3 regions of the Bradyrhizobium sp. U531 genome follow, and region 2 is predicted to be linked to each of the others. Evidence: predicted binding sites of a transcription regulator. Region 2 holds the regulator's gene; each other region holds the start of a gene.
What was found. The regulator LexA, encoded in region 2, represses DNA repair genes until DNA is damaged. The targets are predictions, from matches to a motif close to TGTTCNNNNTGTGTTCNG.
Positions count from the first base shown of each region.

Region 1: a site for LexA is predicted at 1,393-1,410, ahead of uvrA (excinuclease ABC subunit UvrA). Genes of this name have one in related genera too.
Region 3: a site for LexA is predicted at 2,785-2,802, ahead of QRQ56_RS05905 (single-stranded DNA-binding protein). Genes of this name have one in related genera too.

Region 1 is NZ_JASVEN010000001.1:1,181,672-1,185,832, reverse strand. Features, by position in the region: partial or broken gene QRQ56_RS05890 (outer membrane protein) at 1-247, shown strand, start outside; gene QRQ56_RS05885 (outer membrane protein) at 466-1,221, shown strand; gene uvrA (excinuclease ABC subunit UvrA) at 1,508-4,161, shown strand, end outside.
Region 2 is NZ_JASVEN010000001.1:1,070,839-1,074,999, reverse strand. Features, by position in the region: gene QRQ56_RS05355 (molybdopterin molybdotransferase MoeA) at 148-1,359, shown strand; gene lexA (transcriptional repressor LexA) at 1,536-2,237, shown strand; gene QRQ56_RS05345 (hypothetical protein) at 2,304-2,558, opposite strand; gene QRQ56_RS05340 (hypothetical protein) at 2,809-3,243, shown strand; gene QRQ56_RS05335 (ComEC/Rec2 family competence protein) at 3,252-4,161, opposite strand, start outside.
Region 3 is NZ_JASVEN010000001.1:1,187,163-1,191,323, reverse strand. Features, by position in the region: gene gyrA (DNA gyrase subunit A) at 1-1,772, opposite strand, end outside; gene QRQ56_RS05905 (single-stranded DNA-binding protein) at 2,132-2,629, opposite strand; gene QRQ56_RS05900 (outer membrane protein) at 3,055-3,834, shown strand; gene QRQ56_RS05895 (outer membrane protein) at 4,074-4,161, shown strand, end outside.

The sequences.
Region 1 (4,161 bases), 110 kb from region 2:
TTTCGTATTCGACCGGGCCAGTGAAACGCGTTGGGGTGGAGCGATCGGGGCCGGCCTCGACTTCGGCGTCGCACCCAACGTCGTGGTCGGCGTCGACTATGTGCACGGCTTCATGGGATCGCGTAACAACAGCTTCACATTCAACACCGGGGCCTTCTCCCGCACCGATCGCATCAGCCAGGACATCGACATCGTGACCGCCCGCGTCAGCTATCGGTTCGGCGGTCCGATCATCGCCAAATACTGAATCGAGCGCGACATCGCGTGACGAAGGGCCGGCCTCGCGCCGGCCCTTTTGTTTTCCGCGACCTTTGCGCCCGCGCTGCGTTTTCGAACGGATGTGGTCGACCGGTCACACAACCCAAGGCTTTAATGGTGTAAGCAGGGACATCAGTTGGGTCATTGGGGTCCGCTGCTCTTCCGCTTCCGGAAGGCCAGAAAAAGAAACTGAACTGGGGAATGGATATGAAGAAGCTTTTGCTGGCTTCGGCCAGTTTGTTTGCACTGAGTGCGTTTTCACCGGCCTCGGCGGCCGATCTGGCCGCCCGCCCCTACACCAAGGCTCCGGTCGCGCCGATCGCGATGTACAATTGGAGCGGTTTCTACATCGGTATCAACGGCGGTGGCGCCTCGAGCCGCAACTGCTGGGACGTGAACAACATCTTCGGCGTTCCCGGGCCGGACACGGCCGAGGGTTGCCACAATGCAACCGGCGGCGTCGTCGGTGGTCAGCTCGGCCATCGCTGGCAGTCGACCAACTGGGTGTTCGGTCTTGAAGCCCAGGGCGACTGGGCCAATTTGAAGGGTTCGAACACGAGCCTGTTTCTTGGGCCGCCGGCGCTGGTCAACCAGACCAAGATCGATGCGATCGGCCTGTTCACCGGTCAGGTCGGCTACGCCTGGAACAACGTGCTCTGGTACGTGAAGGGCGGCGCGGCCGCTACGCACGCCAAGTACAACGGTCTGGTGGGCGGCGTGGTCCTCGACAGCGCCAGCGAGACTCGCTGGGGTGGCGCGGTCGGCACCGGCATCGAGTTCGGCTTCGCGCCGAACTGGTCCGTGGCGATCGAGTACGACCATCTGTTCATGGGCAAGCGCAACAACTCCTTCACGATTCTCGGCGTCGTCAACGACCGCATCGACCGGATCAAGCAGGACGTCGACATGGGCACCGTCCGCCTGAACTACACCTTCGGCGGCCCGGTGGTTGCCAGGTACTGAGTTCGGTACTGAGCTCCGTCTCCGGCGCTCCCCTCGCTACAAAAGGCCGGCCTCGCGCCGGCCTTTTGCTTGGCCCTCGTTCCAGACAGTTCCCAGCCCCGCTGCTGCCAGATGCCGCCAGCGCAGCAACATTCCGTTGACGATTCGCAACTGCCTCTGGAAATCCGTCCCCGTTCTTCCTACGTTCGCTGCCATACCCATCGGTGCCGATCCCGGTTCCGGGCGAAGCGCGCCTCTCTTGCTGGCGCGGTCGCGCACCCATGGGCTTCCTTGAGGGGCAACTCGGATGGATGAAGTGATCAAGGCGAAGCGCCAGACTAGCAACGCGGGCTCGAGCCGGCACGCAATCACGATCCGCGGTGCACGCGAGCACAATCTCAAGAACATCGACGTCGAGATTCCCCGCGACAAACTGGTGGTGTTCACCGGCCTCTCCGGCTCCGGCAAATCCTCGCTCGCCTTCGACACGATCTATGCCGAGGGCCAGCGCCGCTACGTCGAATCGCTGTCGGCCTATGCGCGTCAGTTCCTGGAGATGATGCAGAAGCCTGACGTCGACCAGATCGACGGCCTGTCGCCGGCGATCTCGATCGAGCAGAAGACCACCTCGAAGAACCCGCGCTCCACCGTCGGCACCGTCACCGAGATCTACGACTACATGCGCCTGCTCTGGGCGCGCGTCGGCGTGCCCTATTCGCCGGCCACGGGCCTGCCGATCGAGAGCCAGACCGTCTCGCAGATGGTCGACCGTGTGCTGGCGTTGCCCGAAGGCACCCGCCTCTATCTGCTCGCGCCGGTCGTGCGCGGCCGCAAGGGCGAGTACCGCAAGGAGCTCGCCGAATGGCTCAAGAAGGGCTTTCAGCGCGTCAAGATCGACGGCACCTTCCATGAGCTTGCCGAAGCGCCGACGCTGGACAAGAAATTCCCGCACGACATCGACGTCGTCGTCGATCGCATCGTGGTGCGCGCCGATATCGGCCAGCGCCTCGCCGAAAGCTTCGAGACCGCGCTGAAGCTCGCCGAGGGCCTTGCCGTCGTCGAATTCGCCGACGCGCCGGCGGCAGCGCCCGCCGAAGAGAAAGAAAAGAAGAAGACCGCGAAAATCCACGACAAGAGCGGACCCGAGCGCATGCTGTTCTCGGAAAAGTTCGCTTGTCCCGTCTCCGGCTTCACCATTCCCGAGGTCGAGCCGCGCCTGTTCTCCTTCAACAATCCCTATGGCGCCTGCCCGGCCTGCGGCGGCCTCGGCGTCGAGCAGCATGTCGACGAGGACCTCGTCATTCCCGACAAGGAGCTCCCCATCGGCAAGGGCGCGATCGCGCCCTGGGCCAAGTCGTCCTCGCCCTATTACGTGCAGACGCTGACAGCGCTCGGCAAGCACTACAAGTTCACGCTGACCACCAAGTGGAAGGACCTCGCCAAGAAGACGCAGAACGCGATCCTCCACGGCTCCGGCGAAGACGAGATCAAGTTCTCCTACGAGGACGGGGTGCGCTCCTACGACACCAAGAAGCCGTTCGAGGGCGTCATCACCAACATCAACCGCCGCTACCGCGAGACCGAGAGCGAGTGGGCGCGCGAGGAGCTGGCGAAGTATTTTCACGACGTGCCCTGCGAGGGCTGCAAGGGCTTCCGGCTGAAGCCCGAGGCGCTCTGCGTCAAGATCGGGACCAGGCATATCGGCGAGATCTCGGAGCTGTCGGTCAGGAAGGCCGGCGAATGGTTCGAGACCGTGCCCGACGCGCTGAACGCACAGCAGAACGAGATCGCGGGCCGCATCCTCAAGGAGATCCGCGAGCGTCTCACCTTCCTGCTCGACGTCGGCCTCAACTATCTCACGCTGTCACGCTCCTCCGGCACGCTGTCCGGCGGCGAGAGCCAGCGCATCCGCCTGGCGTCACAGATCGGCTCAGGGCTCACGGGCGTGCTCTACGTCCTCGACGAGCCCTCGATCGGCTTGCATCAGCGCGACAACGCGCGCCTGCTCGACACGCTTAAGCGGCTTCGCGACCTGGGCAATACCGTGATCGTGGTCGAGCATGACGAGGACGCCATCCTGCTGGCCGACCACGTTCTCGACATCGGCCCCGGCGCCGGCATGCATGGCGGCAACATCATCGCCGAAGGCACGCCCGCCGAGATCATGCGCAATCCGAAATCGCTGACCGGCAAGTACCTGACCGGCGAGCTCGAGGTCGAGGTGCCGGAGCGGCGCCCGCCGAACCATCGCCGCACCATCAAGGTGGTCAACGCGCGCGGCAACAATCTCAAGAACGTCACGGCGGAGATTCCGCTCGGCCTGTTCACGGCCGTCACCGGCGTCTCCGGCGGCGGCAAGTCGACGCTCTTGATCGACACGCTCTACAAGGCGATCGCCCGCAAGCTGAACAATGCCAGCGAGGGCGCAGCCCCGCACGACCGCATCGAGGGCCTCGAGCACATCGACAAGATCATCGACATTGACCAGTCGCCGATCGGCCGCACCCCGCGCTCGAATCCGGCGACCTATACCGGCGCCTTCACGCCGATCCGCGAATGGTTCGCCGGCCTGCCCGAAGCCAAGGCGCGCGGCTACGAGCCCGGCCGCTTCTCCTTCAACGTCAAGGGCGGCCGCTGCGAGGCGTGCCAGGGCGACGGCGTCATCAAGATCGAGATGCACTTCCTGCCCGACGTCTACGTCACCTGCGACGTCTGCAAGGGCAAGCGCTACAACCGCGAAACGCTGGAGGTGCTGTTCAAGGGCAAGAGCATCGCCGACGTGCTCGACATGACTGTCGAGGAGGCCGCCGAGTTCTTCAAGGCGGTGCCGCGCGTGCGCGAGACGTTCCAAACCCTGCACCGCGTCGGCCTCGACTACATCCATGTCGGCCAGCAGGCGACGACGCTCTCGGGCGGCGAAGCCCAGCGCGTCAAGCTCGCGAAGGAATTGTCAAAGCGCGC
Region 2 (4,161 bases):
CCGCGTCGCGCTTGAGCTTGCTTTCCATCCGAAGGTGAAAGCAGCGAAATCCATCGCCCGCGCCATCGCCATCTTTGCCTCTGTTCCCACGCTCGGTTAGAAGACTGTCGGAACATTCGTCCGACCCTGCCGAGCTGGAGTTTCGCCGTGGCCCTGATGCCGGTTTCCGACGCCCTTGCTGCGGTGCTGGCGGGTGCAGAGCCGCTGCCTGAGCAGATGGTTTCGCTCGACGAAGCCCATCACCGCGTGCTCGCTCATGACGTCGCGGCGCGGCGCACGCAGCCGCCCCAGGCCATGTCGGCGATGGACGGCTATGCGGTGCGCGCGGCCGATGCGGCCAGGATCGATGCCAAACTGACGGTAATCGGCGAAGTCGCAGCGGGCCGGCCCTTTGCTCAAGCGGTCGGCGCCGGCGAAGCCGTGCGAATCTTCACCGGCGGCGTCGTCCCCGAGGGGGCGGACGCCGTGGTGATCCAGGAGGACACCGTCGCCGACGGTAACAGCGTCACGATCAGGGAGGCTGCGATCGTCGGACGGCATATCCGCCCGGCCGGCGTCGATTTCCGCGAGGGCGAGGTGCTCCTGCGCAAGGGAAACCGCCTGACGGAACGCGATCTCTCGCTCGCGGCGGCGATGAATTACCCGCACCTCGCGGTCTGCCGCCGCCCGAAGGTCGCAATCCTCGCCACCGGCGACGAGCTTGTGATGCCAGGCACCACGCCGGGGCACGGCCAGATCGTCTATTCGAACGGCTATGCCCTGCACGCGCTCGCCCGCAGCGAGGGCGCCGAGACCATCGACCTTGGCGTGGCCGCCGATACGCTTGCAGCCACAGCCGCCGGCATCCGGCGCGCCCGCGAGAGCGGTGCCGACATCCTGATCACCACCGGCGGCGCGTCGGTCGGCGACCACGATCTGGTGCAGCAGGCACTGAAGGACGAAGGCACGGCGATGTCGTTCTGGAAGATCGCGATGCGGCCCGGCAAGCCGATGATGCACGGCCGGCTCGGCGCGATGCGTGCGGTCGGCCTGCCCGGCAATCCCGTGTCGTCCTATGTGTGCGCCTTCCTGTTCATGGTGCCGCTGATTCGCGCGCTGTCGGGCCGTTCAGTGATTCATCATCGTCGCGAGCGCGCCGTGCTCGGAAAAGATCTCGGCGCCAACGACCAGCGCGAGGATTATCTGCGCGCGCGCCTGGAGCTGCGCGACGACGGCACGCAGATCGCCCTGCCCGTCAATCATCAGGACTCCTCTCTGCTTGCGAATCTCGCTGCGGCACAGGTACTTCTCGTGCGCCCGCCGTTCGCACCGAAGGCCGAGGCCGGCAGCCCCTGCGAGGTGCTGCGGCTCCCCGCCTGATTTGCGCGATTACACGCATTCCGCGAGTTTCGTTTCGTTCACGGTAAATTAAGCAGTTGCGGAACATGTATCGAACATATAGTGTCCGTTCATGATTTGTTTCGAGGATGTAGCGGCTTATCGCTGAATTCATCGTCTCGGAATCGAACGACATCAACCGGGGGACTTTGGTCGAGATGTTAACGCGCAAACAATACGAGCTTCTGCGGTTCATCAGCGAACGTCTGAAGGAAAGCGGCGTACCGCCCTCCTTCGACGAGATGAAGGATGCGCTCGACCTGCGCTCGAAGTCGGGCATTCACCGCCTGATCACCGCGCTCGAAGAGCGCGGCTTCATCCGCCGCCTGCCCAACCGCGCCCGCGCCATCGAAGTGATCAAGCTGCCGGAGCTCCAGGCTGCTGCCAGCAACCGACGCGGCTTCACGCCGAGCGTCATCGAGGGCAATCTCGGCAAGGTCCGCGCGAGCTCCATCCCGTCCGCGGACGAGGGCGAGCGCCCCGTGGCGGTGCCGGTGATGGGCCGCATCGCCGCCGGTACGCCGATCGAGGCCCTGCAGACCCGCAGCCACACGATCAGCGTACCGCCCGACATGCTCGGCTCCGGCGAGCACTACGCCCTTGAAGTGCGCGGCGATTCCATGGTCGAGGCCGGTATCCTCGACGGCGACATGGCTCTGATCCAGCGCAACGAGAGCGCCGATACCGGCGACATCGTGGTGGCGCTGATCGACGATGAGGAAGCGACCCTCAAGCGCTTCCGCCGCCGCGGTGCCTCGATCGCGCTCGAGCCGGCCAATGCCGCTTACGAGGTGCGCATCCTGCCGCCGAACCGCGTGAAGATTCAGGGCAAGCTGATCGGGCTTTACCGCAAGTACTGAGCCCGAAACGGGCTCGATACTGAAATCACCTGGCGCCTGTTGCGCGCCGTCGATCGGCAGCGCCGATCAGAGATTGGAGCGGATGATGGTCCGCTCCGGCTGGATGGTCCTTCTGGTATTGCACAGATTGTCCGGCCCTTCTTTCACGGCGAGAGTCTCGGCAAGCCGCGCGAAGCCAGAGCGCATCGCAGTTCTTTCGAGACCGCCATGTGCCAGTTCGTTCTGTGCCAATTTATTTTGAGTGGTGCGCGACGGCGCTGATCCCCGCATCAGCGTCGCGCGTTGCCCATGTGTCATGGGTGATGACCGGGCAATGCGCATTGCAATCGCGAGCCGCGATTCTCTTTGACGATCTCAAGCCATTCGATTTCCGCGGTCGTCGACAACCGCCTGCCCGAATGCACGCAGGCAGACTTTGTTCCTGTCGGATTCGAAAAGATAAAGTGATCGCGGCACGTGGATCCCAGCCGTAGATTTGCCTACAACCAAGCAGAGCGTTGCGTGCTTCCACTCCGAGGCCTGTGCCTCCAAGGCAGGTGCGGGTCGTCATCTTCGAATGAGGAGCAACCCGATGTGTGACTACAGCCTGCATGCCGTCGCGACGCGCCCCGCTGAAGTGGGCGAGACGATCGTCACGACAACGTTCCGCGGCACCTCGACGCGCGGCTTCGCCTCCGAGGCCGATCTCACCGTTGCGGTCTGCCTGCTGCCGGGAACGGAGCTCGCCTTCGCCGACAACGTCCGTTACGACAACCGCTGGATCTGGACGCGCACCGTCAACTCCCGCGTCGGCAAGTTCGGCAAGATCGATCCGCACGTTCCCGATCGTCACCATGACGCGATCGAATTTCCTGATGGCAAGTACGTACTGGTGACGCAGCTTGTCGAAGGCCAGCGCGCAACCGTGCTGCAACTGCCGGTGACGCAGCCGCTCGGCGAACGCGAGCACAAGCCTGAGACCACCGCCGACAGCCGGTCCCCGATCACGCCGATGCCGATCGGCTGACAGAGACGTCAGTCCTCCGCCTGAAGATCGGCCTCCGACGGGGTCGCATCCTTGGCGCGCGGAGCCGCCGCCCTCGGCATCAGGGCCGTTTCGAAATCTCCCTCGCCGGCGGCCGCCGGCGACCAGGGGCGGTTCGTGCCTCTCGCCCTCACCGCCTGAACCGAAAAGCCGTCGCCACGCCGGGTCAGCGCCAGCGTACCCTGTCGCAGCAGCCTTGGCCGGTCCACCACCATCGCCGCGCAGTCCGGCGGCGCCGGCCGCGACGTCACCACCAGCGCTGCGCGGCTGCAATCGTCCGCGAGCGCGTCGATGCGCGAGGCCAGCGCGACCAGCCGTCCGTCGGCGAGCGGCGTGACGCAGCCCGCCTCGTCGCACGATATGCCCTCAGTCAGCGAGGCGCTGCCGGCATCGCGGGAATCGGCATCGGCCGCGAGCCATTCCTTCAGCAGGAAATTGTCCTTGCCCGTCCTGATCAGATGCAGACGCCCGTCCCCGCCTCGCACCGCGACGCTGGCGCCGTCCCGGGCAACCAGGATGTCGGGCTGCCGCACCGACAGGCCCCAGGCGATGGAAGCCAGCAGCACGGCGGCACCGCACCAGCGCAAGGGCGTGCGCAACAGGCCCATCAGGATGAGGCCGAGGCTCGCCGCGATCAGCGGCGCGATGCCGAAAGCGGGAATGCGGCCGACCGCGCCCGGCAGCGCCGCCACCCAACGCGACACCGCAACCATCCAGTCGATACCGATCCCCATCAGCCACCAGAACACACCATCGAGCCCGAAAGGCGCCGCGAGCAGGCCCAACAGCCCCGCCGGCATCACCAGCGCCGAGACCACCGGCATCGCGCCGAGATTGGCGAGCACGCCATAGGGCGTGACACGATGGAAGTGGAAGGCGGCATAGGGCGTGGTCGCAAGT
Region 3 (4,161 bases), 120 kb from region 2:
ACCGGCGTGTGCGTGGACGCCACGAACAGGCGCGAGACGAAATCCTCGTCGCGGGTCTGCATGCCGGCGCGGCCCTTGCCGCCACGGCGCTGCGCCCGGTAGGCCGACAGCGGCACGCGCTTGACGTAGCCGGCGTGGGACACCGTGACGACCATGTCCTCGCGCTGGATCAGGTCCTCGTCCTCGACCTCGCCTTCCTGCTCGACGATGACGGTGCGGCGCGGGGTGGCGAACTCGGCCTTCACCTCGGCGAGCTCGGTCTTGATGATGGTCAGCACGCGCTCGCGCGAGCGCAGGATATCGAGATAGTCAGCGATCTCGCCGGCGAGCTTGTCGAGTTCTTCGCGAATTTCGTCGCGGCCGAGTGCGGTGAGGCGCTGCAGGCGCAGGTCGAGAATGGCCCTCGCCTGCTCCATCGACAGCCGGATCGTGCCGTCCGCGCTGATGCGGTGGCGCGGATCGTCGATCAGCGTCAGCATGTCCTCGACGTCCCGGGCCGGCCAGTCGCGCGACATCAGGGTGTCGCGGGCGGTGGTCGGGTCGGGCGAGGTCCTGATGACGCGGATCATCTCGTCGATATTGGCCACCGCGATCGCGAGACCGACCAAGATGTGGGCGCGGTCGCGCGCCTTGGCGAGCAGGTACTTGGTGCGCCGCGTGACCACACGCTCGCGGAAGTCGACGAAGATGGCCAGCAGGTCCTTCAGATGCATGATCCGCGGACGGCCGCTGTCGAGCGCCACCATGTTGACGCCGAAGCTGGTCTGCAGCGGGGTGAATCTGTAGAGCTGGTTCAGCACCACGTCCGGCACGGCGTCGCGCTTCAATTCGATGACGACGCGGTAGCCTTCGCGATCGGATTCGTCGCGCAGGTCGCCAATGCCCTCGATCTTCTTTTCCTTCACCAGCTCGGCGATGCGCTCGACCATCGTCGCCTTGTTCACCTGGTAGGGAATCTCGGTGATGATGATCGCCTCGCGCTCCTTGCGGATGGTCTCGATCGCGACCTTGCCGCGCATGACGATCGAGCCGCGGCCGAGGTGATAGGCCGAACGGATGCCCTGCCGCCCGAGAATGACGCCGCCGGTCGGGAAATCCGGACCGGGCACGATGTTGATGAGCTCATCGATGGTGAGCGCGGGATTGTCGATCAGCGCGACGCAGGCGTCGATGACCTCGCCGAGATTGTGCGGCGGGATATTGGTCGCCATGCCGACCGCGATGCCGCCGGCGCCGTTGACGAGAAGGTTCGGGAACTTGGCCGGCAGGACCGACGGCTCGGTCTCGTTGTTGTCGTAGTTCGGCTGGAAGTCGACGGTGTCCTTGTCGATGTCGGCCAGCAGAGCCAGCGCAGACTTGGTCAGGCGCGCTTCGGTATAACGATAGGCAGCCGGGGGATCGCCGTCGACCGAGCCGAAATTGCCCTGGCCGTCGATCAGCGGCACGCGCATCGAGAAGTCCTGCGCCATGCGGACCATGGCGTCGTAGATCGACTGGTCGCCGTGCGGGTGATACTTACCGATGACGTCGCCGACCACGCGGGCGGATTTGACGTATTTCTTGTCCGGCGTGTGCCCCTGCTCGTGCATCGAGAACAGGATGCGGCGGTGCACCGGCTTCAGACCGTCGCGAGCATCAGGCAGCGCCCGCGCCACAATCACGCTCATGGCGTAATCGAGGTAGGACTTTTTCATCTCCTCGTAGATCGAAACGGGGCGAATGTCCGAGGGGTGCGCCGGCTGGTCGCCGGGCTTGTTGTCGTCGTCAGCCAAGGGGGAATCCGGTGAGTTTTTGTCTGGGAATCATATAGCGCATCGAGCGCTTGATAACCACCCTTGCACGGGTGCTGGGAAGTGCTTTTTCCGCTTATTTTTCCAATAGCTTACGGCCCCATAGCGGGTGTCTTGGATGAGCCTGGAACCGGCCTCCCGAAATCACTTCCGCCGCCCCGTCGAAACACGTAGGCGAGCGGTCCCATGGCGCCACGGCCGGACGCCATCCCATGTTCAAGCCAAACATGAAGCGGGCCCGGAAATCCGAGCCCGCTCCGTCGATTAGTAAGGTTTGCTGACACGATGATACAGGCGCGCTCCCCCAACCCTGGCAGCGCCCTCATCGTCCCCGGCCGTTCTCAGAACGGGATGTCGTCGTCCATGTCGTTGTTGCGGCCACCACCGCCGGCGGCAACCGGACGGCGCGGCGCACTGCTGACGGGGCCGGACGAGCCGAAATCGCCGCCGGGTTCGTCACCGAAGCTGCCGCCGCCGCCACCGCCGCTGCGGCCATCGAGCATCGTCAGCGTCGAGTTGAAGCCCTGCAGCACGACTTCGGTCGAATACTTCTCGACGCCGCTCTGGTCGGTATATTTGCGGGTCTGTAGCGCACCTTCGATATAAACCTTGGCGCCCTTCTTCAGATATTGTTCAACGATCTTGCAAAGCGGCTCAGAGAAGATCACGACGCGATGCCACTCGGTCTTTTCCTTGCGCTCGCCGCTGTTCTTGTCGCGCCACGTCTCCGAGGTCGCGATGCTCAGATTCGCAATCGGCCGCCCGTCCTGGGTCCGGCGGATTTCAGGATCCTTGCCGAGATTTCCAACCAGAATGACCTTGTTGACGCTTCCCGCCATCGCCGCTCTCCACTCCGAATATCACTGAATTTCTAAAGGCCGAGCGCGCTGCCCGCGTTCCTCTGCGCCCTGTCGAGGCGACCCTATACGCTTGCAGGCGCAACTCAGCCCGTCACCCCCGAGGTTATCCCCACATATAGCACCGACGCCCGCCACGTTCCAGATTTGTTCTTGTCGAGGCGTGAGCGCGTGGTAGCGGAATGTTCCGGCGGAACGGAACCTGCTCCGGTTCCATGGAGAGAAGAAAAACCGATTAACATTCAGCAAGTTGCGCCTCGTCAGGCGGCCTCCAACTGTGGCCTTTGGGAGACGGACTCGGCCCTCCCGCGGGACTACGCTGGCCGCGGAATTGGAATTCATATGGGCGGCGCGCCTGATCAGCCGCTTCGGGGACTTCGAGAAGCGGCGAAACTGGGGAGACTGCAATGAAGAAAATTCTGTTTGGTGCAATCGGTGCAATGACTTTGAGCCTGTCGGCTCCCGCCAGCGCAGCGGATCTGGCAGCGCGTCCCTACACCAAGGCTCCGGCGCCGATGGTCGCCGCGATCTACGATTGGAGTGGCTTCTACATCGGCATCAACGGCGGCGGCGGCACCAGTCACAAATGCTGGGACTTCGTCACCCCGGTGACGGGCGTTCTCGTCGGCGAGGGCTGCCACAACGCGACCGGCGGCACGGTCGGCGGCCAGATCGGCTATCGCTGGCAATCGGCCAATTGGGTGTTCGGCCTGGAAGGCCAGGGCAACTGGGCCGACTTCTCGGGCGACAACATCAGCGCGGTGTTCGTCGGCACGGGCCTGCGCGATCGCTCGAAGATCAACGCGTTCGGCCTGATCACCGGCCAGGTCGGCTACGTCTGGAATAACGTGCTGCTCTATGTGAAGGGCGGCGGTGCCGCGGTCAGTGACCGCTACCGCAGCTACGATGTCGTCACAGGCCTGGAGTTCGACCGGGCCAACGAGACCCGCTGGGGCGGCACGGTGGGCGCCGGCATCGAGTTCGGGTTTGCGCCGAACTGGACGGTGGGCTTCGAGTACGACCACATTTTCCTCGGCAACCGCACCGTGACCTTCACCGCTTCTGGGAACTTTCTGGCGGCCCCGTTGGGTGCTGCCACACGCTCCGAGCGCATCAGCCAGGACGTCGATATCGGCATGATCCGCGTGAACTATCGCTGGGGCGGTCCGCTGGTCGCGCGATACTGACATCCATCTGATATCGCTCGAAGATTGAAGGCCGGCCTTGCGCGGGCCTTTGTCGTTTGGTGCGGGTGTTCTGGGGAACAATAAGTCAGTAACCATCACCTTTTCGACCACTGTGGCCTTTCGGAGACACAACTTGCGGCTTCAGTGGTGTAAGCACTCCGTCAGTTGGGCCGTTGAGTCCGCTGCCCTTCCTTCCGGGGAAGGCAACAACAGAAACTGGGACTGGGATTAGGTTGAAAATGAAGAAAGTTTTGTTGGCTTCGGCCTGTTTGTTCGCTCTGGCGGCCCCCGCTTCGGCTGCTGACCTCGCGGCTCGCCCCTACACCA